Regions from separate parts of the Bacillus sp. AMCV2 genome, predicted to be linked through region 1. Evidence: riboswitches for the same ligand, from Rfam matches in the RefSeq annotation. Region 1 holds a riboswitch; each other region holds the start of a gene.
The links. A riboswitch is a leader RNA that binds a small molecule or an ion and turns the genes downstream of it on or off. The one in region 1 is predicted to bind thiamine pyrophosphate.
Positions count from the first base shown of each region.

Region 2: linked by a shared signal. The riboswitch ahead of ylmB (N-formyl-4-amino-5-aminomethyl-2-methylpyrimidine deformylase) and the one ahead of tenA (thiaminase II) in region 1 are both predicted to bind thiamine pyrophosphate.
Region 3: linked by a shared signal. The riboswitch ahead of thiT (energy-coupled thiamine transporter ThiT) and the one ahead of tenA (thiaminase II) in region 1 are both predicted to bind thiamine pyrophosphate.

Region 1 covers NZ_JBVYIB010000002.1:1,232,504-1,242,278, forward strand. Annotated here, with positions in the region: gene cwlQ (bifunctional muramidase/murein lytic transglycosylase) at 1-116, opposite strand, end outside; gene AC0OMA_RS06480 (CYTH domain-containing protein) at 131-703, opposite strand; gene AC0OMA_RS06485 (UPF0738 family protein) at 828-1,196, shown strand; gene yjbM (GTP diphosphokinase) at 1,225-1,860, shown strand; gene AC0OMA_RS06495 (NAD kinase) at 1,879-2,679, shown strand; gene AC0OMA_RS06500 (RluA family pseudouridine synthase) at 2,694-3,593, shown strand; gene prpE (bis(5'-nucleosyl)-tetraphosphatase PrpE) at 3,606-4,340, opposite strand; gene AC0OMA_RS06510 (monovalent cation:proton antiporter family protein) at 4,573-6,417, shown strand; TPP riboswitch at 6,479-6,587, shown strand; gene tenA (thiaminase II) at 6,666-7,376, shown strand; gene tenI (thiazole tautomerase TenI) at 7,351-7,968, shown strand; gene thiO (glycine oxidase ThiO) at 7,952-9,061, shown strand; gene thiS (sulfur carrier protein ThiS) at 9,061-9,261, shown strand; gene thiG (thiazole synthase) at 9,258-9,775, shown strand, end outside.
Region 2 covers NZ_JBVYIB010000002.1:1,594,755-1,604,529, reverse strand. Annotated here, with positions in the region: gene AC0OMA_RS08490 (YggS family pyridoxal phosphate-dependent enzyme) at 1-387, opposite strand, end outside; gene pgeF (peptidoglycan editing factor PgeF) at 394-1,230, opposite strand; gene AC0OMA_RS08480 (YlmC/YmxH family sporulation protein) at 1,393-1,638, opposite strand; gene ylmB (N-formyl-4-amino-5-aminomethyl-2-methylpyrimidine deformylase) at 1,721-3,001, opposite strand; TPP riboswitch at 3,089-3,190, opposite strand; gene AC0OMA_RS08470 (ABC transporter ATP-binding protein) at 3,203-3,997, opposite strand; gene sigG (RNA polymerase sporulation sigma factor SigG) at 4,145-4,927, opposite strand; gene sigE (RNA polymerase sporulation sigma factor SigE) at 5,067-5,786, opposite strand; gene spoIIGA (sigma-E processing peptidase SpoIIGA) at 5,849-6,778, opposite strand; gene AC0OMA_RS08450 (bacillopeptidase F) at 6,973-9,775, opposite strand, start outside.
Region 3 covers NZ_JBVYIB010000002.1:3,005,316-3,015,090, forward strand. Annotated here, with positions in the region: rRNA gene AC0OMA_RS15655 (16S ribosomal RNA) at 1-1,247, opposite strand, end outside; TPP riboswitch at 1,712-1,813, shown strand; gene thiT (energy-coupled thiamine transporter ThiT) at 1,913-2,491, shown strand; gene AC0OMA_RS15665 (N-acetyltransferase family protein) at 2,533-3,054, opposite strand; gene floT (flotillin lipid rafts scaffold protein FloT) at 3,072-4,601, opposite strand; gene AC0OMA_RS15675 (NfeD family membrane protein) at 4,622-5,146, opposite strand; gene AC0OMA_RS15680 (DinB family protein) at 5,314-5,802, shown strand; gene AC0OMA_RS15685 (MOSC domain-containing protein) at 5,808-6,386, opposite strand; gene gbsB (choline dehydrogenase) at 6,474-7,682, opposite strand; gene betB (betaine-aldehyde dehydrogenase) at 7,699-9,171, opposite strand; gene gbsR (transcriptional regulator GbsR) at 9,369-9,775, shown strand, end outside.

The sequences.
Region 1 (9,775 bases):
GAGCTAAAACTTGAAAGCGGGCTTTCCGTATTCTGAGTGTCCGAGCTGCTGCGTGCATTAGATATGGACTGTAGTGCCTGAAGCTGAAGTGAAGCTGCCCAATTCGTTACATTCACGATGTCATTCCACCTTATATAGACTTTCTTTTTTCTTCATAAAAACGCAGAATTTTATTTTTGGTTTCGCGCTGAGGAATGCTGAATTGCTGAAGCAGCTTCTCGAAGGCTTGTCTGCCCTCATGCCAATCCGCCGCCTCAAATTCAATTTCATAGTCCTCTTTATTTAAATATCGGCTGTGGTCTAAAACTATTAAGCCTTTTTCTGTTTCTTTTTCCGCACGGTTTGTTGCTAAAGATCCAAAGTATTGAATGGCATCCGTATCGATCTGAAGCTTGTGCAGCTGGTCCTTCACAGGGCCCTCGGGAACTGAAAATCCAGCGAGATCTGATACCTCTGAAAGCTGCTGGTGCGTTTCCAGAAGCCCCACATCAGCCGGCTCCTTTAATGTAAGAACATACTTTCCGTTTTTTCTGCGGATACGAAGCGCAGCATGTTTTTGTTTCAGCGCGAAGCTGTCTGTATCAAAATAATGATTCTTTTGATCTGTAAAATCTTTTTCTGTCAGCTGGAGTGCCGCTGCTATGTTCTTGAATTCTTGTTTGGTCAGCATATTTTTAAATTCGATTTCAATTTCTTGGCTCATGATGCTCTTCCTTTCCGCCCTGTAAATCTTATTTTTACTATTATCTCTTTAGATGTTAGGTTTATCAATATCGAGCTCGATATGATAAAATGAATCTGTACTTTGTTTAAAAAAGGAGAGCATTATGCAAAACAGAATCGAAATTTTGAATGCAACATTATCGGATGATCAGCTTCGCCTTGCCTGTCAGACAGAAGGAAACGAAGCGGAACGCAAGCCGTCAGGTCAAATGCTTGTTGATTCTGACCACTTTGCTTTTGTATACATACTTGAATTAGCTGATTCTTTTGAATATGTCATTATAAAGGAACATGTATGGCCGGAACTGAAGCAGGCCCATGCACAAAAAATACCGGTTGTTTTAGAGGCAGGAGACCAAACAATTGAACTGGCAGGCCTGCATGAGGAGCTGGAATATCTTTTAGAAAATATAAAGGATAATGCAAACTACGGAGAAGAAATGGAAGAAAAAGTGAAACGCGTGTTTTTATAGAAACTGGTTCGGAATTGGGGGATGTATGATGGATGACAAACAATGGGAGCGTTTTTTAGTGCCGTACCGCCAGGCTGTCGAAGAGTTGAAAGTGAAGCTCAAGGGGATCCGCACACTATATGAATACGAGGACGACCATTCACCGATCGAATTTGTGACCGGACGCGTCAAGCCTGTGGCGAGCATACTTGAAAAAGCGAGACGGAAAAGCATACCGCTGCATGAAATTGAAACCATGCAGGACATTGCTGGCCTTAGAATCATGTGCCAATTTGTCGATGACATCCAAATCGTAAAAGAGATGCTTTTTGCCAGAAAAGATTTCACCGTCGTGGATCAGAGAGATTATATTGCGGAACATAAAGAGAGCGGATACCGGTCATACCATCTTGTTGTGCTGTACCCTTTGCAGACGGTATCCGGAGAAAAGCATGTTCTCGTGGAAATACAGATCCGTACACTGGCGATGAATTTTTGGGCGACCATTGAGCATTCATTGAATTATAAATACAGCGGAAACATTCCTGAAAAAGTAAAACTAAGGCTTCAGCGCGCTTCTGAAGCGGCTTCCCGGCTTGATGAAGAGATGTCGGAGATCAGGGGTGAAGTACAGGAAGCTCAAGCTGCCTTTTCAAGAAAGAAAAAAGGAAGCGAGCAACAATAGGTAAAGGGGAAGAAGAGCATGAAATTTGCCGTATCATCAAAAGGAGATCAAGTTTCTGATACGCTGAAAAGCAAAATACAGGCGTATTTATTGGATTTTGATATGGAACTGGATGAAAATGAACCGGAAATCGTTATTTCAGTCGGAGGCGACGGAACGCTTTTGTATGCTTTTCACAGATACAGCGACCGCTTGGACAAAACAGCATTTGTCGGCGTTCACACAGGTCATCTGGGTTTTTATGCCGACTGGGTTCCTCATGAAATTGAAAAACTTGTTCTTGCCATCGCGAAAACGCCGTATCATACAGTCGAATATCCGCTTCTCGAAGTCATTGTGACCTATCACGAAAACGAGCGGGAAGAAAGATACTTAGCTTTGAATGAATGTACGATTAAAAGCATCGAAGGAAGCCTTGTTGCAGATGTGGAAATCAAAGGGCAGCTCTTTGAAACCTTCCGGGGCGACGGCCTCTGCCTGTCAACTCCATCAGGCAGCACAGCCTACAATAAGGCGCTGGGCGGAGCGATTATCCATCCCTCTATCAGGGCGATCCAGCTTGCGGAAATGGCTTCAATTAATAACCGCGTGTTCCGTACGGTCGGGTCACCTCTGCTTCTCCCATCCCATCATGATTGCATGATTAAGCCGAGAAACGAAGTTGACTTTCAAGTGACGATTGACCATTTAACCCTTCTCCATAAAGATGTAAAGTCGATCCGCTGCCAGGTTGCATCCGAAAAAGTGCGGTTTGCGAGATTCCGTCCGTTTCCATTTTGGAAAAGAGTCCAGGATTCGTTTATTGGAAAAGGTGAATAGAAAGAGGACATATCGTGGAGCATTTTTTTATCAGAAAGAACATTACTTCCGCTGAGGACGGGATGACTGTAAAAGAATATGCCGGTGAACTGGGAATTTCGAAACGTCTGCTGACCGATATTAAGTTTGGCGGGGGAGACATGCTGATCAACGGTGAGCATGTGACGGTTAAATACGTTTTGAAAGAGGGAGATCTTCTTATCGTGAAGTTTCCTGAGGAACAGGTGAGCGAGACGCTGTTGGCAGAGCCTGTTCCGCTCGATATCCTTTATGAGGATGAACATGTGCTTGTGATAAACAAACAGCCGTATGTGTCATCAATCCCTTCGAGAGAGCATCCCTCCGGCAGCATTGCCAATGGAATTATTGATCATTATCAAACAACCGGAGTGAGGGCGACAGTACATCTTGTCACCCGGCTAGACCGGGATACATCTGGTGTCATGCTTGTTGCCAAGCATCGATTTGCCCACTCCATTTTATCGTCTGCGCAAAAAAAAGGCCTTGTGAAACGCCGGTATGCGGCAGTGGTTCACGGGCGGATGGCACAGATGGAGGGAACAGTCGATGCTCCGATTGGCAGACATCCTGACAGTATTATTGAACGGACGGTAACACCGGACGGCCAGAAGGCTGTTACTCATTTTTACGTCACATGTGCAAATGATGACATGACCTCGGTGGCATTGCAGCTTGAGACTGGACGAACCCATCAAATTCGTGTTCATATGAGCTATCTCGGGCACCCGTTGTGCGGCGATACACTGTACGGCGGAACGAGACAGGAAATTGGCCGGCAGGCTCTGCACAGCGAGCATCTTTCGTTTATCCATCCGCTGACACAGGAGAACATGACGTTTCATGCTCCACTGCCTCAGGACATGAGAAAACTGATAAAAGGAGAGAATCATTGATTCTCTCCTTTTTTATATGGGGCGAAATCTTGATTCGTCGTAAGGCAGGGAGCTTGGAACAGAGACGGTTTCTATTTCTGGAAAGCGAAAGCCTGTCAGTTGATTTCCGAACACGCAGCCTGTATCAATGTTGATGGTGCGATTGACCTTCCGAGGCTCTTTCACAGGTGTATGACCGTATACCACCCAAGCCTTTCCATTATAGGCTGCCGCCCAATCACGTCTGACGGGTCTGCCGTCCGGATATGTTTCACCCGTCACGTCACCGTAAAGCACAAAGTCCTTCACTCTGCGGGTATATTTGCCGATATCGTCAGCTCTTATGCCAGCATGGGCGACAACTAATTCTCCATTATGTAAGATGTCGTAAAGCGGCGCTGTTTCGTACAGCTTCATAAACTGTTCACTGACTGCTTTTCTCTCATCTTTGGAAAGTTCCTCAAGCTCTGCCGCTGTTGTTTCGAGACCATGCATCACTTTTACCGGATTTCCTTTTAAGTAACGATATAATTTATTGCAATGGTTTCCCGGGACATAACGTACAGCGCCTTTTTCGTAAGCGCCTGCTACAAATCGGATGACCTCTATCGATTTAGGCCCTCTGTCAGTTAAATCTCCGGCAAAAACAAGCACCCTGCCTTCTTCGTGGACAGGTACTCCATTTTTGATTGTATAGCCAAGCTTCTGGATTAATGCAGTCATTTCGTCATAGCAGCCATGAATATCGCTGATGATATCGTAAGCCATGCGGTATCCTCCTTACCGATTGTTTTATTTATTATGAAGCAAAGTGTTGTGAGTCATCACAAGCTTTTATGTGCAAATTATAGAAGAATCATTTTCTAAACAGGATTAAGACCATATTACTTTATTTTTCATCATCACCCTTGTTAAAATCGCGTTATGTTTTTTAAAAATGAGGTTTTGTTCTTTGAGTGAGAACTGGCATAACCCTGATCTAAAGAAGGAGGTTCTTATTATGGCGCATACATCTGTCGCATCTTTAGTTGTTGTACTTATCGTTGCATTTTTGACACCCATCCTTTTGCATCGGTTTAAACTCAGCATCCCGGTTGTTGTTGCTGAAATCATTATGGGGCTGATTATTGGGAAAAGCGGCCTTAATTTAGTTGTGGAGGGTGACACCTGGCTCCAGACACTTTCTATGCTTGGGTTTATCTTTTTAATGTTTTTAAGCGGGCTTGAAATTGATTTTTCATCGTTTGAGAAAGGGAAGAAAAAGCAGTTCCTGCCGAACGGCAAGGAAGCGCCTAATACGTTTGCTGCGGCATCTATTATTTTTGTCGGCATTTTTATTTTATCATTGCTCTTGTCCTATGGGTTCGTCTTGGCTGGATTTATCCAAAATGCTTTTTTAATGACCCTGATTATTTCAACGATATCGTTAGGCGTTGTCGTTCCAACATTAAAAGAAGAACGGATCATGAATTCAAATATCGGGCAGATTATTTTGCTTGTTGCTGTTATTGCTGATTTGGCCACGATGATTCTTCTTGCTGTTTTTTCTTCTTTATACGGAGAGGACAGCGGAAACATGTGGCTCCTGATGATTCTGTTTGCGGCCGGAGTGGTGCTATACTTTTTCGGCCGGGTCTTTAAACATCGCTCTTTTGTTCAGTCCATGTCAAAAGGGACGATCCAGATCGGGACGCGTGCCATTTTTACGTTAATTATTGTACTCGTTGCCCTGTCTGAATCACTTGGGGCGGAAAATATTCTCGGCGCTTTCTTAGCGGGGGTTCTCGTTTCCCTGCTTTCGCCAAACAAAGAACTTGTTCAGCAGCTGGATTCATTTGGTTATGGGTTCTTAATACCGATTTTCTTTGTGATGGTCGGTGTGAAGCTGGATATTTGGACTCTTTTTCAGGATAAAACAATTTTAATCATGATTCCGCTCCTGCTGCTGGCGCTGTTAGTCAGCAAAATCATTCCTGTCATGTACTTAAAGAAGTGGTATGATAACCGAACCATTTTCGCGTCTGGTTTCTTGCTGACATCAACGCTTTCGCTCGTGATTGCCGCTGCAACAATCGGCCAGCAGCTTCACGTGATCAGTGCAAATATGTCAGGAGCGCTAATTTTAGTAGCCGTCATTGCAAGTATTTTTACGCCGATCTGTTTTAAAAAATTATACAAACGGGAAGAGCAGCCGGAGGAGAAAAAGACGATTACGTTCATCGGCGCCAATCAAATGACTTTGCCTGTTACACTCGAATTGCCAGAGGAAGAGTATGACGTGCGTGTTGTACACGTCTACCAAGAGAATGCAGAGGAAAAGCTGTCAGAATCAGTGTTTGCTGTTGAAACAATTTCTGACTATGAACACGAGACGCTTGAATCACTCGGCATTTTTGAAACGGATATCCTCGTTGTGGCGACAGGAAATGAAGATATGAATGCAGACATTGCATTACTTGCAAAAGAAAAAGGCACAGAAAGAGTCATTGCAAGCGTAGGATCACCGGAGCATGAAGCAGCTCTGAAGGAGCAGGGAATCAGCATCTTTTCTATTCTGCTGTCGACAAAAACGTTGCTTCGCGCACTGATTGAAGCGCCTGGCGTCATGAAGCTGCTCACGAACCAGGAGTCTTCACTGTATCAAATTAATATGGAGAACAGTAAATACGACGGTGTGATTTTACGGGAATTCCCTTTAACAGGTGACGTCATCTTTGTCAGGATTTTCAGAGGTGTGGACAGCATTGTTCCTCATGGGGATACAAGGCTGAAACTGGGAGATCGCTTAATTGTCACCGGATCTCGGGGGTACGTAACGGATCTTAAGAAAACATTGGAAGGATAAATCTTGACCAAATAAGGATTCGTGTTAATATAGAGGTGCAGAACAATTCAATATGTATTCGTTTAACCACTAGGGGTGTCCTTCATAAGGACTGAGATAAAAGTGTGACTTTTAGACCCTCATAACTTGAACAGGTTCAGACCTGCGTAGGGAAGTGGAGCGGTATTTGTGTTATTTTACTATGCCAATTCCAAACCACTTTTCCTTGCGGGAAAGTGGTTTTTTTATTTTCAGAGGGGGAATGATTTGTGAAGTTTTCAGAAGAATGCCGCAGCGCAGCCGCAGAATGGTGGGAGGGGAGCTTTGTCCATCCGTTCGTTCAAGGAATCGGTGACGGAACGCTTCCGATTGACCGTTTTAAATACTACGTACTTCAGGATTCCTATTACTTAACGCATTTTGCAAAGGTGCAGTCATTTGGCGCAGCTTATGCGAAGGACCTTTTTACAACGGGGAGGATGGCAAGCCATGCCCAAGGTACATATGAGGCGGAAATGGCGCTTCATCGCGAGTTTGCCGAGCTGTTGGAAATCAGCGAGGAAGAGCGTAAGGCGTTTAAGCCGTCTCCTACGGCGTACTCTTATACATCCCATATGTACCGTTCGGTTTTGAGTGGGAATTTCGCTGAAATCTTAGCGGCCTTGCTGCCATGCTACTGGCTCTATTACGAGGTTGGTGAGAAATTGCTGCATTGCGATCCTGGGCATCCGATTTATCAAAAGTGGATTGGGACGTACGGCGGTGACTGGTTTAGACAACAGGTTGAGGAGCAAATCAACCGCTTTGATGAGCTGGCGGAAAACAGCACGGAGGAAGTGCGTGCCAAGATGAAAGAGAATTTTGTCATCTCCAGCTTCTATGAATATCAATTTTGGGGAATGGCCTATCAAAAAGAAGGCTGGTCGGAGCGCGGCATAAAAGAGGTGGAGGAATGTGGAGCTTCACGCCATAACGGATAACTGCAAGCCGGTAGAAGAGCTAGCGAGAACCATCATTTCGATTCAGAATGAAGTTGATTTTATTCACATTCGGGAACGCTCAAAATCGGCGGCAGATATTCTGAAACTGCTCGAGCTTATTTTTGAAGGCGGTATAGATAAACGAAAACTGGTGATGAACGGGCGCGTGGATATTGCGCTTTTTTCTACGATTCATCGCGTGCAGCTGCCAAGCAGCAGCTTTTCGCCGAAGCAGGTAAGAGCCAGATTTCCTCACCTTCATATCGGGCGGTCCGTGCATTCACTGGAGGAAGCGGTTCAAGCAGAAAAGGAAGACGCAGACTACGTGTTGTTCGGCCATGTGTTTGAAACAGATTGCAAAAAGGGTCTTGAAGGCAGAGGTGTGTCTTTGCTGTCAGATATTAAACAGCGGATTTCCATCCCGGTTATTGCCATCGGCGGAATGACGCCAGACAGATTAAGAGACGTAAAACAAGCAGGAGCAGATGGCATCGCTGTCATGTCGGGAATTTTTTCTTCCGCTGACCCTTTGGAAGCTGCCAGACGATATTCCCGCAAGCTAAAGGAGATGCGCTATGAAAAGGCATTATGATGCAGTTGTCATTGGAGGCGGAATTATCGGTTCCGCGATTGCTTATCATTTGGCAAAGGAAAACAAAAGCACCGCATTGTTTGAAAGCGGAACAATGGGCAGCAGAACGACAAGTGCCGCTGCCGGAATGCTGGGCGCCCATGCCGAATGCGAGGAACGTGACGCGTTTTTTGATTTCGCCATGCACAGTCAGCGTCTGTACAAAGGTCTTGGAGAAGAGCTTTATGCATTATCTGGTGTGGATATCAGGCAGCATAACGGCGGTATGTTTAAGCTTGCATTTTCTGAAGAAGATGTGCTGCAGCTGAGACAGATGGACGATTTGGACTCTGTCAGCTGGTATTCAAAAGAAGAGGTGTTAGAAAAAGAGCCGTATGCGTCAGGTGACATCTTTGGTGCATCTTTTATTCAGGATGATGTGCATGTGGAGCCTTATTTTGTTTGCAAGGCATATGTGAAAGCAGCAAAAATGCTTGGGGCGGAGATTTTTGAGCATACGCCCGTCCTGCATGTCGAACGTGACGGTGAAGCCCTGTCCATCAAGACCCCTAGTGGAGACGTATGGGCTAATCATGTTGTCGTTGCCAGCGGGGTGTGGAGCGGAATGTTTTTTAAACAGCTCGGACTGAACAATGCTTTTCTCCCTGTAAAAGGGGAGTGCCTGTCCGTTTGGAATGATGATATCCCGCTGACAAAAACGCTTTATCATGACCATTGCTATATCGTACCGAGAAAAAGCGGCAGACTGGTTGTCGGCGCGACAATGAAGCCGGGGGACTGGAGTGAAACACCAGATCTTGGCGGATTGGAATCGGTTATGAAAAAAGCAAAAACGATGCTGCCGGCTATACAGAATATGAAGGTGGATCGTTTTTGGGCGGGACTCCGGCCGGGAACAAAGGATGGAAAACCGTACATCGGCAGACATCCTGAGGACAGCCGTATTTTATTTGCGGCTGGTCATTTCAGAAATGGCATCCTGCTTGCTCCCGCAACGGGCGCTTTGATCAGTGATCTCATCATGAATAAAGAGGTCAACCAAGACTGGCTGCACGCATTCCGAATTGATCGCAAGGAGGCGGTTCAGATATGATGCTACAGCTGAACGGTAAAGACGTGAAGTGGGAAAAAGACACAGGTACAATTCAAGACCTGCTGGCGTCGTATCAGCTTGAAAATAAAATCGTTATCGTGGAAAGAAATAAAGAAATAATCGGGAAAGAACGCTATCACGAGGTTGAGCTTTGTGATCGTGATGTCATTGAAATTGTCCATTTTGTAGGAGGCGGATGAGCATGTTAACGATTGGCGGAAAATCATTTCAATCAAGATTGCTGCTAGGCACGGGGAAATACCCATCGTTTGACATTCAAAAGGAAGCAGTAGCTGTTTCTGAGTCTGATATTTTAACATTTGCTGTAAGGAGAATGAACATCTTTGAAGCATCTCAGCCGAATTTTCTGGAACAGCTTGATTTATCCAAATATACGCTTTTGCCGAATACAGCGGGCGCCAGTACTGCTGAAGAAGCGGTTCGGATTGCAAGGCTGGCAAAAGCGTCAGGCCTTTGTGACATGATTAAAGTTGAAGTCATCGGATGCAGCCGTTCCTTGCTGCCTGACCCTGTTGAGACATTAAAAGCGTCTGAACAGCTTCTTGAAGAAGGCTTTATTGTGCTCCCGTACACGTCGGATGACGTTGTGCTGGCGAGAAAGCTGGAAGAGCTCGGCGTTCATGCCATCATGCCGGGTGCATCTCCGATTGGATCGGGACAAGGAATCTTAAATCCTTTGAATCTGTCATTTAT
Region 2 (9,775 bases), 360 kb from region 1:
TTTAGAAGGCTCAAGAGAGGTATTGACCTGCACAAAGCATCGTACAGTACCTTCAGCCCGTTTTTCAATTTCTTTCGCTAACGAGAGCCGGTCTAGGGAATGGATATAGGAAACCGCATTGACGACAGATTTTGCTTTTCTTGATTGCAAACTACCGATAAAATGCCATTCCGGATTCCCTTTCATCAATTCCTGTTTGCGGAGCAGTTCCGCATCCCGATTCTCTCCGAGGCAGGTGATGCCAGCATCTACTGCCTCCTGTGCTCTTTCAGGCGATACATATTTAGTGACTGCAATAACCGTAACTTCATCGGAGCTGCGGCCCGATCTGTTACATGCTTCGTTTATTCGTTCGTTTATATGTCGTAAATTATCAACAACACGCAAGATCTTTTATGCCTCCTTCATTCCGATAAAGGACATCATCCGTCCAGTTTTCCCCTGATCGCGGCGGTGAGAATAGAAAAGAGACGGCTCGCTTTCCGTGCATAAACCGCTGACAGAAATTTTTTCACTTGCCAAACCGCTGTCCATCAGTATAAGACGGTTCAGCTCTTTCAGATCAAGCTGATATTGTGCCTTTGCCGTCTGATTAACGGCAAGGTCTGCTGAAACCGGCAATGCGCGGACAGCATCCATGACGCGGTCGTCTACCGTATAGCATGCACCGCTGATAGACGGGCCAATAACAGCGTAAATATCTAAGGGATTTGAACCTTCCTTCTCAGTCCATTGCTTCACCATTTCTCTGCCAATCTGTTTGACGGTGCCTTTCCACCCGGCATGGGCGACTCCGACAAGCGACTTAACCGGATCATAAAAGAAAAGAGGCACACAATCAGCAAAGCATAATGCTAAAAATACATTTTTTTCATTTGTATAGAGCCCGTCCGTTGCTTTTAGAGCCGTGTGATACTCACGGGCGCCTTTTCCCCTATCCCTCTGCGTCACTTTCTGAACGCGATTATCATGTGTCTGATCAGCGAATACCCAAGACTGCAAATCAGTATTAAACATATCGGCAATATATTCACGATTTTTAACTACATCTGCATCTTTGTCATGAACGTGCAATCCTGTATTTAACGATTCAAAAGGCTTTTGGCTGACACCGCCGTTTTTTGTCGTAAATCCGGCAATGACCTCTTTGTTGTTTTGATTCGTTTGAGCCCAGTCTTGTATCATGAGTGTCGAGGGTGTGGTAAGACTGAATGGGTGATATGTATTCATGATGATCCAACCTTTCGACAAACATTTAAAAAAGCGGAATTTCCCACTTATTTTACCACATCTTACTGCATTCGTTGAGCGCCGATTTGCATATTTCTAAATGAAATGTGCCGGAAGAATCGAGACTTCCGGCATTTGCCAATCTGCGGCAGACAAGCAGGTTTATGCATGTGGTTCACTTAATCGGACTAAGATTACATCTTCCCCGATTTTTACTATATTTCGCCATGGAATGACCAATTCCTCTTCTTTTCCAAAAAATCCGAGAACTTTCCCATTTCCTCCGAGTATGATCGCCTGAATTTTTCCAGTAGTCACATTGATATCAATATCCCCAATACTCCCCAGCTTTTTTCCGTTTGAGACATTGACGACATCCTTTACCTGAAATTCTGAAATGCTGATCATTCCATCACGTCCTTTTTCCGTCCTTTTGTTCAAGTATATGAACGGGCAGGCTGAACCTTGTCAGCAAGAAGAAATTTTCATGTCATTGTTCTTTTTTCCGGCTGCACCAGCTGATGATAAAATCGAGTATAATTTTTGTATACTCTACTAGCTGCTCAATCGATACCTTCTCGTTCACGGAGTGTGCATTGTGCAGATCTCCAGGACCGTATATTACGCATGGAATACCGGCATCATACAGCCACCCGCCATCTGTAACTGATTGAGAAACGTCAATAATTGGACACTCCCGTTTCACTTTCTCATGAGAGGCAGTTAACGCTAAGACGCCTGGGTGGCCAGGGTCAACTTCCAATGCCGGAAAAATTTCTCCTCTGTCTTCTATCATGGATGAGCCTCCCCACTTGAATACAGGGCGGTTTTCCCTAAGCCAAATATCACTGTCACTCAGCCGATTGACGTAATCTTCTATTTCCGCTGCCACTTGGTCATGGGTTTCATTCGGATAAAAATGGACTGTGATCCACAGCCGGCATTCGTCCGCTATAAAAGCCGCATGTCTGCCGCCTTCTATAACTGCCGGGTTAATCGTATTTGTGCCTGGTTTAAAACCGGGATAACTTTTCATAATGGACCAGTGGCGCTCAAGTTCACCGAGCCCCGCAATGATTTTTGCCATTTTTTCAATTGCGCTTGCTCCGAATGTTCCTCCGCCTGCGTGAATCATATTCCGTCTCGTTCCATCATGAAATGTTTGACTGCTTTTGATTTCGATCCAGCCTGTAATGACACCACCTTGGCCTTGAATATGCATATCGCTCGTATCCGCGACAATTGCAAAATCAGCGTGGTAGCCCCTCTTGCAGCATTCAAGTGTGCCGGCTTCTCCAACTTCCTCTCCAATAACCGATTGCAGAATCAGATCACCGGGAAGCTCAATGCCGGCTTCACGAATTAATTTGACAGCAAACAGCACACAAGCCATTCCGCCCTTCATATCGGAAGCGCCTCGCCCGATTAAGAGACCGTTTTTTTCAATTGGATGAAACGGATTGTGCTCCCATTCTTCATCCTCTTTTACCTCTGCCACATCTACATGACCATTGATAATCAGGCTATAATAATCTGCTGAATCTGTTCCCTTTAGCTTCCCTACAACATTGGGATCTCCAGGGTACACATCCCATTTGTCGATCGAGAATCCCAATTCATTTAAAAAACCCGCAATCCATGACTGAATGCCCTCTGTATTTCTTGCAGGCGGAGCGGGTGTTTGATAAGAAATCAGTGTTTTAGCAAGCTGAATAAGCTCCTCCTTTTGTTCTTCCACTTTTTTTTGCAAAGAGTCTATTTGTTGATCCAATGTAAATCCGCTCCTATTCTTTAAAATCAAAAAAGCCGTTTCAAATGTGATGAAACGGCTTAATAAAAACAAACGGAGTCCGATGTACTCCGCTTTTCACCGCTTCCCTCCGCTGGCATGATCCAGATCAGGTCAAAAGGGTTGAGACAAAGTCTCTCTCAGCTTCGCAAAGCACCCCTAGGATGAATCTATATATGTTTGTCAGGCATTCGTTATCGGCTCAGCTCTTGTTAAAAACGGCCGATCCTGATTCCATAATACATGGATTGGCGTATCAAAAAAAGCGGAAAGTACTTGATCAGTAAGCATTTCCTTTATTTCTCCGGATCCAAAGACCTCTCCCTGTTTTAATAAAAGGGCTTTATCAAAGACAGGCAAAATTTCTTCAGCATGATGAGTCACATAAAGGATAGATGGTGCATTTTCTTTGTTTGCAATGTATGTAATCGTATCTAACAACTTTTCCCGGGCAATAAAATCCAGCCCTGTGACTGGTTCATCCAGTATCAGCAACTCCGGATCGGCCATTAGTGCTCTAGCAATCAACGCTCTTTGTTTTTCCCCTTGAGAAAGGGTTTCATAGCGGCGATCGGCATATTCAATTGCTCCCAAGTCCTCTAACAAACCAATCGCTTTTTCCCTGGTTTCCTTACTTGGCGTTTCATATAACCCAATCGAAGCGTAAGCTCCGCTCAAAGCAATTTCAAAGGCTGAATCTGCCGGATACAATTTTTGCTGAAGAGCTGCTGAGACGAGGCCAATTTTACGTCTGAGCTTTTCCCCAAGCTCTGTTTTGCCAAATTCATGGCCAAGCACCTGCATCTCGCCTGATGTTGGAAAATAATATGAGCAAAGCATATTTAACAGCGCTGTCTTCCCGGCGCCATTTAGGCCGTAAAGCACCCAATTTTCCTTTTCTTCCACCTTCCAATGAATATCTCTCAGTATCCATTTCCCATTCCGTTTTAGTGAGACATTGTCAAGCTGCAAAATCATCGTGGTCCTCCTCTTTATTACCTTTTATAATTGTTTTAATTTTCATAAAACTTTGTACGAACTAGGATACCTTACTTTTTCCAAAACGTAAACCATCCGTAATCAATAGAAAAGCCTTTAAAACAACATCGTTTTAAAGGCTTTTCATTATTGATGAATATTTTTATTCATTTGTTTGATAGCCGCTTTTTCAAGTCTGGACACCTGCGCTTGAGAAATTCCGATTTCCTCGGCGACTTCCATTTGGGTTTTCCCTTGGAAGAACCGCTTTCTCAAAATCATTTTTTCCCTATCGTTCAGCCTTCTCATGCCCTCTTTTAAAGCCAGCTCTTCAATCCATTGTGAATCTGTATTGCGCTCATCACTGATTTGGTCCATCACATAGATCGGGTCTCCGCCGTCGTTATAGATCGGTTCAAATAGAGAAACCGGATCCTGGATGGCATCAAGCGCAAATACAATTTCCTCATGCGGTACTTCAAGAACTTTTGCGATGTCTTCTGCAGTCGGCTCCTTGCTTGTCTCACTGATTAACCGCTCTCTTACCTGAAGCGCCTTGTAAGCGATGTCCCGGAGTGATCTTGATACACGGATCGGGTTATTATCGCGTAAATACCTGCGGATCTCTCCGATAATCATAGGTACAGCGTATGTTGAAAACTTAACATTGTGGCTTAGGTCAAAATTATCAATGGATTTCATTAGTCCGATGCAGCCGACTTGAAATAAGTCATCAACATACTCCCCTCTGTTATTAAATCGTTGAATGACACTTAAGACAAGACGCAAGTTCCCGTTTACAAGCTTTTCTCTTGCTGAATCATCGCCTTCATCCTGCAGCTGCCTAAACAGCTTTCTCATCTCTTCATTCTTGAGTACTGGTAATTTGGAGGTATCCACCCCGCAGATTTCGACTTTATTTCTCGACACTTTTTTCCCTCCCTACAGGAGCTGCTGTACAACGTTAAGTATCTCCTTGGGTGGGAAAAATATGCACTGCACTCAGACCGAAAAACTGTCGAAATCAGGAAATCCCTGTAAAATCAAGGGGTTCTAACCATAAAATTTTTTACACCATTTTGTTGAACTCTTTTCTCAACCTTTTTATAATTCTTTTCTCAAGCCGCGAAATATAAGACTGAGAAATCCCCATCATATCCGCTACATCCTTTTGGGTTTTTTCTTCTTCACCGACAAGCCCAAACCGCAGCTCCATGATTTGCTTTTCTCTCTCATTAAGCTGTTCAAGCGCTTTTTTCAAAAGCTTTTTATCGACGTTAGCTTCTATGTCTTTAGTGATGATGTCATCGTCAGTGCCGAGCACATCAGAAAGCAAAAGCTCATTGCCGTCCCAATCAATATTAAGCGGTTCATCAAAGGAAACCTCTGAACGGATTTTGTTATTTCTTCTTAAATACATCAGGATTTCATTTTCTATACACCGGGAGGCATAGGTAGCAAGCTTGATTTTCTTTTCTGGATTGAATGTATTCACAGCTTTGATTAGACCGATGGTACCGATGCTGATTAAATCCTCTATATTAATTCCCGTATTTTCAAATTTACGGGCGATATATACGACCAGACGCAAATTGCGTTCAATTAGAATGGCGCGCGCCGCCTGATCGCCGTTTGGGAGCTTCATTAACAAAACCTGCTCCTCATCTTTAGATAATGGAGGCGGCAAGGCTTCACTCCCGCCTATGTAATAGACTTCATCACTTTTCAGCCCAAGTTTCATCAGCAGCTTATACCAGAGGTGCGTCAACCGTAATTTCAGTTTTTTCATCTTCCTCTCCCTTCTAAATGTCACGCCGTTTGAGTATGATAAGTAACGGACATTTGCGAACATTATGAAACGTGTTTGACAGCCTTGCCCGAAAGCATTTTCGGATGAATAATCGCGTCAAACTCTCCATCTGCCGACAGCTTTGTTGTGCTGATGCCGATTAAACATTTATCTGCAGAAATCATTTCTTCTTTTGTCATAATCGTTACGTGATCCGGTTTAACGCATAATAAAAATTGGTTTTGCTGACCAACTCCCCTGTATGGAATCAACCTCATTTTATCTAAAAAGCGAAAGGAATCATCGAGCTGTTCGATGGCTTCCAATGGGTCTGTGTTTCGAATGATCATCGTTTCGGCTGTTCCGAAAATCGGCTCCAGTTTATCAATGTAAATGATCATTACCGGCGTTTTTGTAAGAGGATCGTACAGCTGATTACCGGAATCAATCAGGCCTCTGACATGAAGTGTTTGGCTGCCCAAATCTGCCTGCACGCTGACTCGTTCCTCATATTGAATGTTTTTTGTTTCAATATCTTCAATTCTTCTTTTAGAAAAAAACCATAATGCTGGAAAGCCAGCAACAATAAACAACCAGCTGATCGGGTCTCCAAACCCTGTTTGATTGGTAATCATGACACCGTTTTGAACAATAGAATTTGACTGCAGCAAAGAATGGGCTCCGATAATTCCTCCCCCCATTAAAAAAGTGGCAAAATAAAAGGAAAACAAATTTTGAAAGAAAAACCGAAATCTTTTAAAGCCAAATGTCACCACCACAATCACAACTGAAAAAGCTAGCTTCCCAGCCGGATGTTCAACAATCGGCGAAAAAGGAGTAAACATCAAAAGGACAATACTGGAACCGATGAACGCTCCGCCTACCAGTCTTCTTTTTTTCACATGCCGTTTTAAAATAAATGCCGTGAGCAAAAGCAAAAGTGCATCAAAACAAAAGTTTAACAGCCAAATGACATCTAAATAGATTTTCACATCTGACTCCTTTCTTTCTTGCCTCACGCTGTTCCCCTTCTTGCTTCATAAGTATAAAGCAAGCTCTGTGGGAAAGTCTGTCAATTAATGTTGAGAGGAAAATACAATTTTTCAGGGAAATCTGCTTAATTTGTCGAGGAATTGTAATGAGAGGATATATAAAAAAGCTGCCAATGACGGCAGCTTTTTTCCACTTAATTTTCTGTGTTGATATTAAGTTTTCCATTCGCAGTTTTTCTTGTTTCATTTCCATAATCATCTCGTACGATCACTTCTACTTTTGCTCCTTTTGCTTTAATAGAAGAAGTGGCTGTCCAATAGCCTTCATATCTTCCCGGAGAAATTTCTCTTAACGGGAGTTCGGTGGCGTTTTGCACACTCGCTCTTGCATTTGTCAGCGGCATACGAATGATAAACGTTGCATCTAAATCCTCAGCGCTTGAGAAAGCGATTTTCACAGATTCACCGGCTTTTAAGTTTTTATCCTCTCCCGGAATTAGGCCGGAAATGATAGGCTTGTCAAAGTTGACATCAATGACAGCCTTTTTCGTCGTTTTGTTGCCTGCTAAGTCTGTAGCAATCACCTTGATTTCATTGCTTCCATTCTCCAAAAGAATACGGGCTGAGTATGAACCATCAGTTATTGTTGCTTTTTTGCCATTCACCTTGACGTCTTTCAGATTGTCATCGGATACAGCCCCTTTGACAGTCAGCGTTTCTTTATTTGTTTTCCCGCCATCCTTTGGAGCGTCCAGCGTTAATTCAGGCTTTTCTTGATCAAGCGTGACCGTGATTGGGCTGGAGGCATCCGTTGTTCCGTTGTCAGTTGATGCAGTTGCCGTCAGCTCATTTTCACCCTTGTTGAGTGTGATGCCTGCATGGAACGTGCCATCCGCAGCAGCTTTCGTTTCTCCTGCTTCTTTCTCTCCATTATAAATGTGTACCGTTGTACCAGGAGAAGCTTTTCCTTTTACAGTGACGCTATCCTTATTTGTGTATGATTTGTCTGTCGGTGAAGTAATCTCAGGTACAGCAGCTTCATAATTAACTAATGCGCGAATCATATAGTTGCCGTCTGCTTCGTCACCCGGCTCCCATTGTCCACCTATATACTGCCAGTTGCGGCCGGAATTTTTGCCGGTTTCATCCATTGCCAGTCCAGGTGAATACGGATCAGGTTTCGACTGGATATACACGAGATAAAAGTCTCTATCGACCATAATCCCTTTTGAACTGAGATCTACCTTAGTCCACTCGCCATTGCGAAGTGCTTCCGCGTTAAATGGCCCTGCAATTTTCTTGCCCGGTGCTCCGTCTTTTCCTGTAGCATCGTATACCTCAACCTTAAACTCTGTGCCGCCGGGATCAGGGAACTCTGTATCCCAGAATCTGAACAGCCCTCCTGTAAGCATGCCTTTGTCCTTGCCGTCAGCGAGCGTCATTTTGACCGCCCATCCGTTACCGGCAGCAAAATAGGAATTGGCATTCTCCGCCGTTCCGTCATCATATGCAATTTCACCCGGATAACCGACGAAAGGCTTCAGTACAGTTTCTTTTGTCACATCACCTTTTAACTCAACGGAAAATTCATCACTGTAATAACCCGGTGCAGCGACTTTAATCGTATAAGCGCCTTCATAGGCCTCCAGCGTATATTCACCTTTGTCGTTTGTCATAGCCGGTTCCACCGCAGCATCCTCTACAACATAAACGGAAGCGCCTTTTACCGGCTCTCCTGTCGTTTTATTGATGACCGTGCCTTTTAATGTGCCCTTCTTCATCTCTTCTAACGTAAAATTAGCTTGTGTCGTCTGATCCGTCTTTAAAGATACTTTTTGTGTTTTCGACTGATAACCATATGCTTCTGCCATAAGCGTATAGTCTCCCGCTTTGTGCTTCAGCGTGTACTGCCCTGTGGATTGATCTGAATATGTTGATTTTCCTGTTTCCACTACACTGACTTGTGCCCTGAGCGGCAAAACTTGAGGCTGCATATCTTTACTCTCCATTTTTACAGCTGTATTTAGAGATGGCTTAGCTTTTTTCGGATTCACTGGCTTTTTCTTTTGCTTTCCAGACGGCTTTTCGACGCCTAGCTTATTCTTTTTGACTGTTTTTCCGGCTGATTTGTCAGAAAGCACTACATCATCAATGTACCAGCCCTCTTTGTTAATACTTTCATCTGATTGAAGGTTAAACATCACTTGAATGTTTTGACCTTTATAAGCCGATAAATCAATTTCTTCGTCCGTCCAGCTTGATGTCTTTCCATTATAGACACCAGCCTGCTCCCAATTCTTTTCACCCTCAGGCAAAACAAAAACGTAGCCGTAATCAAAATCATCCTCTAAATTGTGCCAGCTTTTAAATTGAAGGAACAGACTTCCTGAATCAGGTACTTTAACAGGAGGCATAACAAGGTTCATGTTTGCTGAGTTGGCATAATTTCCTGTCAAATTCGTTCCATATACTTTTTCTCCGGATGCTGCTGTATTTGGGCCAGTTGACGGAACTCCCCATTCCCAGTTATTATTTGTTCCGCTCGCAACCCAGCCGCCGGGTGCAGTTTCAAAGTCCTGCTTATATCCCACCGTGATGCTTGGTTTCACTGTTACATCGTATACGTCAGACGAAACGACATGACCGCCAAAATCGTGAATCATCCACTTATAGCTTAGTTTAGTTCCTTTTATGTCTGGGATCTCTGCCTGATACGTTCCTTTTAGATGATCACCGCTGATTCGTTTAGCCGTTATTTCTGTCCATTCACCTTGATCAAGCTTGTAGGACAGCTTTACAGATGTCACACTCACATTGTCTTCAGCTGTCAAAGTCAATGGCAGGCTGCCACCTTCATAAGCTTCAGTTACTTTCTCATGCTGATAGACAGGAGGCTCTTGGTCATCCCCCTCTACAGAAACTTGTCCTTCCGCTTTCCCTAAACCATCTGTAACAGCGGATACAGCATCAAAAGCATTCACCAGACCATGGCCATAT
Region 3 (9,775 bases), 1.8 Mb from region 1:
ATTGTAGCACGTGTGTAGCCCAGGTCATAAGGGGCATGATGATTTGACGTCATCCCCACCTTCCTCCGGTTTGTCACCGGCAGTCACCTTAGAGTGCCCAACTGAATGCTGGCAACTAAGATCAAGGGTTGCGCTCGTTGCGGGACTTAACCCAACATCTCACGACACGAGCTGACGACAACCATGCACCACCTGTCACTCTGCCCCCGAAGGGGACGTCCTATCTCTAGGATTGCCAGAGGATGTCAAGACCTGGTAAGGTTCTTCGCGTTGCTTCGAATTAAACCACATGCTCCACCGCTTGTGCGGGCCCCCGTCAATTCCTTTGAGTTTCAGTCTTGCGACCGTACTCCCCAGGCGGAGTGCTTAATGCGTTAGCTGCAGCACTAAGGGGCGGAAACCCCCTAACACTTAGCACTCATCGTTTACGGCGTGGACTACCAGGGTATCTAATCCTGTTCGCTCCCCACGCTTTCGCTCCTCAGCGTCAGTTACAGACCAGAGAGTCGCCTTCGCCACTGGTGTTCCTCCACATCTCTACGCATTTCACCGCTACACGTGGAATTCCACTCTCCTCTTCTGCACTCAAGTTCCCCAGTTTCCAATGACCCTCCCCGGTTGAGCCGGGGGCTTTCACATCAGACTTAAGAAACCGCCTGCGAGCCCTTTACGCCCAATAATTCCGGACAACGCTTGCCACCTACGTATTACCGCGGCTGCTGGCACGTAGTTAGCCGTGGCTTTCTGGTTAGGTACCGTCAAGGTACCGCCCTATTTGAACGGTACTTGTTCTTCCCTAACAACAGAGCTTTACGATCCGAAAACCTTCATCACTCACGCGGCGTTGCTCCGTCAGACTTTCGTCCATTGCGGAAGATTCCCTACTGCTGCCTCCCGTAGGAGTCTGGGCCGTGTCTCAGTCCCAGTGTGGCCGATCACCCTCTCAGGTCGGCTACGCATCGTCGCCTTGGTGAGCCGTTACCTCACCAACTAGCTAATGCGCCGCGGGTCCATCTGTAAGTGGTAGCCGAAGCCACCTTTTATGTTTGAACCATGCGGTTCAAACAAGCATCCGGTATTAGCCCCGGTTTCCCGGAGTTATCCCAGTCTTACAGGCAGGTTACCCACGTGTTACTCACCCGTCCGCCGCTAACATCAGGGAGCAAGCTCCCATCTGTCCGCTCGACTTGCATGTATTAGGCACGCCGCCAGCGTTCGTCCTGAGCCAGGATCAAACTCTCCGATAAATGGATCACAGGTTAAGTTCACCGCATCCTGCGGCGACACCTGTGTGACCTGCGTCGTGCAGGTCCTAGTTTGACTGACTACGCACATCGCTGTGCGATTTATAAAAATGAATTAACAGGTACGTTTTATCTTGTTTAGTTTTCAAAGATCATTTCGTTACTTCTCAATGAAGCAGCTTTACTAATATAACATTCAGCTTCTTTTTTGTCAACAACTTTTTTCAAGTTGTTTTGAAGCATCTAGTTTGTGTCCGCTGTGCATCAGCGACGTTTAATAATATAACACCTGTATTTATTTATTGCAATAGTTTTTTTAAAAAATCTATAAAACAAATAAACTATAATCCTCGCCATGATTTCTAAAGCGTGTGTATCATATAACTTTCTTAAAAGAACATATACATCAGTCATGTGATCTTGTTGTTTTTTTTGTTTTCTTGTATAGTAGAAACGAACTAAATACTGATGACCACAAGGGGAGCATTAAAGCTGAGAGTGAGCGGTTTCGTTCTGACCCTTTGAACCTGTTAGTTAACGCTGGCGTAGGGATGTGGCAAAGTCAAATGAATTGCAGATCGTAAAGCAGTGCGTGGAACTTTTCTCATCCTTCCGCGTGCTGCTTTTTTGTTGTCCTTTTGGTTGTCTGTCAATGGAAGGAGATAGATATGAATCAATCTAAGCAACTGGTTCGCCTTATTGAAATTGCCATTATGACAGCAGCAGCCGTTATTTTAGACATTGTCTCAGGAATGTTTCTTAGCATGCCTCAAGGAGGCTCGGTCTCCATCATGATGATTCCGATCTTTTTAATTTCGTTTCGCTGGGGTGTCAAAGCAGGTCTTACTACAGGTTTGTTGACAGGTCTAGTACAAATAGCAATCGGAAACTTGTTTGCTCAACATCCTGTACAGCTATTGTTAGATTACATTGTCGCTTTCGCAGCAATCGGCATAAGCGGCTGTTTCGCTTCTTCTGTCCGTAAAGCCGCTGTATCAAAAACAAAAGGGAAATTGATTGTTTCAGTGGTCAGCGCAGTTTTCATCGGCAGTTTGCTGCGCTATGCCGCGCATGTCATTTCAGGAGCTGTGTTTTTCGGCAGCTTTGCTCCAAAAGGAACGCCGGTATGGATTTATTCTTTAACTTATAATGCGACTTACATGGTTCCTTCATTCATTATTTGTGCAATTGTCCTATGTTTATTATTTATGACAGCACCCCGTTTGCTTAAAAGTGACAAAGCGTAAAAGTGACAATCCCCCAGCGAATTCCGCTGGGGGATTGTTCGTTATCTGTTAAGAAGTGTTTTTAAAGCTGAAAGATCCGGCCAGCCAAGACCTACTTCTTTCAGCCTTACTCCGTCAATTTCAAAGTTGTCCTCCGCTACTCTTTCAGGTGAATAGGCCTGATAAAATATAATCGAGGGATTCTGCTCAATAACCCAAACAAACATACTTGAAAAACCATGTTGAAGCAAAAACTCCGCTCCTTTTGCTAAGAGCGCCCTGCCTGCACCTTGCCGCTGGCGCTCTTCCACAAGATAAATAGCGTATAACTCGCCGTCATAGCCTTCTTGTTCAGATCGAATAGGTCCAAATGAAGCAAAGCCGAATACTGAACCCATTTCGTCCTGAGCAACAAATACTCCCTTTAACGAGCGACTTTTCCATTTGTCTTCAAATTCCTTATAGTTCAGGCTGTTTAAATAATCAATCGGGATAATTTCGTGGTATGTTGTCCTCCAGCTGTCTACATGCACTTTTGCAATGTCCTTTATATCCTCTAACTTCGCTTCACGTACAGTTACCATACGGTTCTGCCCTTTCCTTACTCTGATTTTTGGATCGTTTTGGCTTCTTTGATTTCATTTGTTAATTCATTAATGCTTTGTTTTACGTTTCCTTTTCCTGAAAAGTTCTCAAGCATTTCTTTTACATCAATTCCTGAGGATGCTTTTAAACTTTCTTGCAGACTTGACATTAAGTTCGTCGCATAGCTGGTTACTTTGTTTGCTCCGCTTGATTCACCGCTTCCTCCTGTATCGACAACGGTGATTTTATCAATATTTGAAAGAGGTGCCGCTGCTTGTTTCGCGTATTCCGGAAGCATTTTGACAATCATATCGAAAATCGCCGCCTGCCCGTACTGTTCAAAGGCAGCCGCAATTTTCTCTTTTGCTTCCGCTTCTGCAAGACCTTTCAGGCGGATAACCTCTGCCTCTGTCTCTCCTTTCGCTTTTTCCGCTTCTGCTTTTGCTAGCCCGTCAATTCTTACTTTTTCCGCCTCAGCCTTTGCCATTGCTTCAATACTGTACTTCTTGGCATCGGCTTCCGCGAGCTGTTTGGCTTTCTCTGCTGCTGCGGACTGCTCAACAGAATAACGGTCTGCATCGGCTTTTTTCTTTACCTCTGAGTCGTATTGACGTTCACGGCGAAGAATTTCTTTTTCTTCTAGTTCTATTTGTTTTTGGCGTTCGATAATTTTAACCTGCATTTCCTGCTCTGTGACTTGCTGGCGCGCTCTGGCAGTCTCTAAATCATATGCTTGGTCGGCATTCGCTTTTGCCGTATCTTGTTCTCTGCGGAATTCAGCCATTTTGAGCTGATTGAGTTTTTCAGCTTCAGCGATTTCCGTCGCCCGTTCAAGTTCTGATTTTTTTGCGTCTTTATCGGCTTCTGCCCGCTTAATTCGTGTTTCTTTATCAGCCTCTGCTGTTGCGATATCAGCATCGCGTTTTACTTGGGCAATTCTCGGTTTCCCTAATGATTCAAGATAACCGTTTTTATCACGAACATCTTTAATGGTAAACGAGACGATTACAAGCCCCATTTTCGCGAGATCCTGTGAAGCGACACGCTGCACCTCTTGAGAGAATTTTTCTCTGTTTTTATAGATTTCTTCTACTGTCATTGAGCCGAGAATGGAACGAAGGTGGCCTTCTAAAACCTCCCGCGCTTCCTGCTCACGGTCGTCTTTTGATTTCCCTAAAAATTGTTCGGCCGCTGTAGCGATTTCTCCTATAGAACCGCCGATTTTAATAATCGCAGTTCCATCGGCCATTACTGGCACTCCTTGTTCTGTATAGACTTCAGGTGTCGAAACATCGAGTTTGCTTGATAATAAGCTTAGCGGCTCTGCCTGCTGGAAGACGGGAAGGACAAAGGTTCCTCCGCCGCGGACGATTTTAATACGGTTGCCGCCTTCATCGACATGAACATTTTTATTCCCCAGATAGCTCCCTGTTACAATTAACGCTTCATCAGGCCCTGCTGTACGATACTTCGTAATAAACACAGCTATTAGTGCAATTAATAAAAAGAATACAACTCCGATGATCATTATAATCGGCATTGTCATATCAAATTCCTCCTTTTATGTTAAATGGGTTCATGCGGAGTAACCGAAAGAACTCCGTTGTTAATATCTACGACTAACACCGTTGTCCCGTAACTGATCTGCTGATTATCAAAACTGACCGCTGACTTTGAAATGGTGCCTCCTATCCCTTCTATGACCACTTCACCAAACCCGTCAACCGGAACAGCTGTAATCACTTTACCGAGTCTTCCTCTGAGATCATCTTCTCTATATGCCAATGATTCTTCTGCAGATGATAATGGTACCAGTACAAAGATGTGAAGCAATACCACCAGCATGATTGAAAGGATGCAAGATAAAAGCGCAATCAGCAAGCTTGACAGAGGCAATACGAGTTCACCTATATATCCGCCCGCTGAAAAACATGTGAAAAATGAGAGCACTAATGTCGGATTAAGAAACGGAATGCCTTCCGGCAGCCCTGCAAATACATCTCCGAAAAACAGAAATAACAGCGTAAGGCTGCCCGCAATAATAAGCGTATAAAGATAAATTGTTTGTATAGGTACTCCAAATAACTCCAATTTCCTCATCCTTTCTTCATCAATGCATTGATGAACGGCTGCCGTTACCATTTATACGAGACACCACGGGAAAAGTTTCAAAATTTTAAGACAAATAACCCATTTGAAGTGCTTTATAAATGATAATTGCTTATATATATGGTAATGTCATTTTAGGAGGAGATATGATGAGTATCTTTAATGAAGCCAGATTAGAAACGTGGAACGAATTGAAAGGACTTTCTGACGAAAAGCTGAACCAAAAGCCTTCTGCTGAAGAATGGAGCATACGGGAAGTTCTTGACCATTTGAAAAAAATCGATATGACCGCACAAAAAATGTTGAAGGAACGTGTAAAGGACGCTCCGATTAAAGAAATTGAAGAAAAACCGCTTGAGGTAGCACAGGACAGAAATAATAAACGGAAAGCCCCGAGTCATCTTGAGCCTGCGCATGATTTTATTTCAGGCAGCCAAATGAAACGTGAGCTTGATGTGGTAAGAGAGCAGCTGACTGCTGCGATTGCCTCTCTGAAAGAAGAAGATTTTGAAAGAGTGCTTCCGCATCCTGTGTTTCAAGAGCTGACTGTCAGACAGTGGATCGATTTTATCGGCCATCATGAAAAACGGCACCTCAGCCAAATGAAAGAAATTAAAGAAAAGATAGAAAGGGCCTGATTTCATCAGACCCTTTCTGCTTTTCGTTTGACTTTTCGCTGATAGGAATGAACTTCTATTTCATCACCTGTGTAAACAGCACCAGGTCTTTCCACAATACAGACAATCCCTCTAATGCCCAGTGCGTGGCGGACGAAAGCCGGCGCCAGCTTCGGTTGGTCCGGATAATAAGACTGAATGACTTCTCCCGGCTGGATACACGGATCATTTTCGCCCTCACACAGCAGAGCCGCTCCGCTCGGAAAAATAATCCGGCTTCCTTCTTTTAATGAAGTAAGATCTGGCATACCGCTGACTGCCACATTCGCCCCGAGCCATTCCGGCAAAATCCTCGGCACTCCCATTTTTAAAGCGATTTCGTTGCATTCCTCTATTGAAACAATTGAAATTTGTCTGCGGTTAAAAATTTCAGTCCCTCTTGAAAACATTGGTTCTCTGGCTCCCGCTTTTTTGGTCAGGCCAAAATGCAAGTCGCCGGGGATGCCGCCATAATCAAAATCAAGCTTGTCCATTTGCTTTGTTACGAAGCTTTCTGTATCTGCGATATATAAGCCTTCCGCTTTTGAAGTCATACGCTTCCACATCAGCTGGCACCTTCCTTCTTATCTAAAATTTCCACCTATGCTTCATTATCCCAAAAAATCCCGCTCTGTAAAGGAGCGGGATTTTGATTATACCGTTTTAGGCGTAAGGTTAAAGCAGCGTTTGTAGATCCAGTTGTATGCTTTTTCATTTAAATCTCTAGGGTTTCCGAAGGTTTGCGGATCTTTCATTGCTTCTTTAGACAAGCGTTCGATCATATTAGGTGATACTCCCTGCTCTTCTAAAGTCGGCACTTCTAAATCTTCGACCAGATCATACATCCAATTGACAGATGCTTTCGCAGCTTCTTCTGTTGTCATCTTGCTTGTATCAATACCGAACGCTTTCGCAATACGCGCAAACTTCTCAGGATAGCCCTTCCAGTTGTATTCCATGACAGGGCCCATCATCGCCGCTACACATTGGCCGTGAGCGACTGGGATAATACCGCCAAGCGTTTGGCTCATCGCATGAGCCGCGCCCGCTGATTCACTTCCGTAAGAAAGACCGGCAAGCATCGCAGCCTGCGCCATTCCGTACCTTGCTTCCAGATCCTCTCCGTCAGCAAATGCCCTCTTAATGTAATGAGCGGCATACTCAATCGCCATTAAGGCAACTGCATCCGTGATTGGCTGTGCAAATTTCATTGTATAGCATTCAATAGCATGGGCGAGCGCATCAATTCCCGTCATAGCTGTTACATGAGGAGGCATTGAAACATGAAGCTCAGGATCAATGATGGTCAAGTGCGCTGCAATCAGAGGACCGCCCGTGTTGAATTTGAATTCTCTTTCTTCATCTGTGATAACCGCCCATTGGGTTACTTCTGATCCTGTTCCAGCTGTAGTGGGAATTGTCGTCAGCGGAGGAATGCGGTTTTCCAGCGGTTTTTTCCCATCTGCCGCTTCATAATCAAGCACGCTTCCTTCGTGAGTCGCTTCTACTCCGATTGCTTTTGCTGTATCCATGGAGCTTCCGCCTCCGACTGCCACCAAACCATTACAGTTCTCTTTTTTGTAAAGCTCAGATCCTTCATTCACCAGACGGACAGGCGGGTTTGGCTCAACTTTATTAAAGAGCACCACTTCAATGCCTGCTTCTTTAAGTGATTCGATTACAGGATCAGCAACACCGGCTTTATAAATTCCTGGGTCTGTGACAAGGAGCGCTTTTGAAACGCCCAGTGCAGCTACTTCCTCACCCGTATGCTTGATGGCTCCGATTCCATGCTTAATCACAGTCGGAATTTCAAATGTGTGGAATTTCTGCATGCTTTCTACCTTCATATTTAATGTCATCATCAATCTCCCCCTCTTATGAATTGAACCAGTTAACCGCTGCCGGTTTTGTATTGCGGTATACATGTTTGACTTCTGTGTATTCTTCAAGGCCTATTTTTCCAAGCTCGCGTCCGAACCCGGATTGCTTATATCCGCCCCATGGCGCTTGTGCAAAGTACGGATGAAAATCGTTGATCCAAACGGTTCCCATTCTCAAGCGGGCTGCTACCCGTTCGCACTTTTCAATATCTTTTGACCATACCGCTCCAGCCAAGCCATAGATGGTATCATTCGCAAGCTCGATTACCTCTTCTTCAGAGCTGAAGGTTTCGACTGTCAATACAGGACCGAAAACCTCTTCCTGAACGATTCTCATGTCAGAATTACAGTTTGAGAAAATAGTAGGTTCATAGAAAAAGCCGTTTTGAAGCGCAGGATCTTCCGGGCGTTTGCCTCCTGTCTCCAGCTTCGCGCCTTCCTCTATTCCGATCTCTACATATTTTTCTACCTTTGCCCTGTGCTCCGCCGAAATAAGCGGACCGCTTTCTGTCTCAGCATGAAAACCGTTTCCGAGTTTTATGCGTTTTGCCCGTTTGACCAGCTCCGCCAAAAATTGATCATGAATGGCGTCCTCAACAAGCAAGCGGGAACCTGCAGAGCATACTTGGCCGGCGTGGAAAAATACAGCGTTTAAGGCTTGATCAACCGCAACTTCTAAATCCGCGTCCTTGAAAACAATATTTGGGTTTTTCCCGCCAAGTTCAAGGGCGATTTTTTTGACGTTTCCGCTTGCCGCCCGCATGATTTTTTTGCCTGTTTCAATTCCGCCCGTAAACGAAATCAAATCGACGTCTTTGTTTACGGCAAGCTCGTCGCCCACTGTGGCTCCCGGTCCAAGAACAAGATTTGCGACACCTTTTGGAACACAGGCTTCTTCCATCAGCTTAAAGACTTTGATTGTCGTCAGCGGCGTAATCTCACTCGGCTTCATGACGATTGTGTTTCCTGCAGCCAGTGCAGGGGCGATTTTCCAGCTTGCTTGAAGGAGCGGATAATTCCATGGAGTGATCTGGCCGCAAACCCCGATTGGCTCCCTAATAATTTTGCTTTCTGAATCAGGAATCGGAGATGAAATGATCTCTCCGCCATCTTTGTCTGCCAAGCCGGCGTAATATTGAAAAACATTGGCGATATCGTCCATATCGGCCTTGCTTTCTTCGAGTGTTTTTCCTGTATCAAGAGATTCAAGCTCAGCCAGCTCCTCAAGATCGCGTCTGATTAATTCCGCAATTTTCAGAACAATTTTCCCGCGTTCAAGCCCGGATAGCGATGACCATTCTCCTTTGTCAAATGCTCTGCGTGCGGCTGCGATTGCTTTGATGGCGTCCTCTCGCCCTCCCTCGCTTACAGTTGCAATTTCTTCTTGATTAAATGGGTTGATAATACTGCGGATCTGTTCTTTTTCGGCACTGATCCATTCTCCGTCAATGAATAATGTTTGACTCATATAAGCCTCCTTGACGTAAATAAAGTTTGTTAAATAAAAATTTAATGTTTTTAACAACCTTAATCTAACATATGGTTTTTAAACTGTCAAAGTCCCATTTCGATTTTTCTTTTTGACTTTTCCTCATGTTTCGTTAAGATAAAGAACATAAAGAAATAACTTAACGAATTTAATTTTCTAAGGAAAAGAGGGTCAGTATGGATGAAAATCCAGAATTTGCAGCTATAGAACAGGCTCGGGATCTTGTTATTGACTCCATTGCTGAAACGATGGATCTTTACGGAATTACCCGCAGTGTCGGGATTTTATATGGGACGATGTATATGAGGGATGAGATGACGCTTGACGAAATGCGTGAGGAGTTGCAAATGAGCAAACCAAGCATGAGCACAGGCGTCAAAAAGCTTCAAGACTTAAATGTAGTGAAAAAAACATTTCACCGGGGAATCCGCAAGCATACATTTGTGGCTGAAAAGGATTTCTTTAAATTTTTCACAAATTTCTTTCCACCTAAATGGGAGCGGGAGGTTCAAGTGAATGTAGCAGCGATCGAGGAAGCTCAAGCTGATTTACAAAAGGTTTTAAGCAAGGAAGATCTCGATGA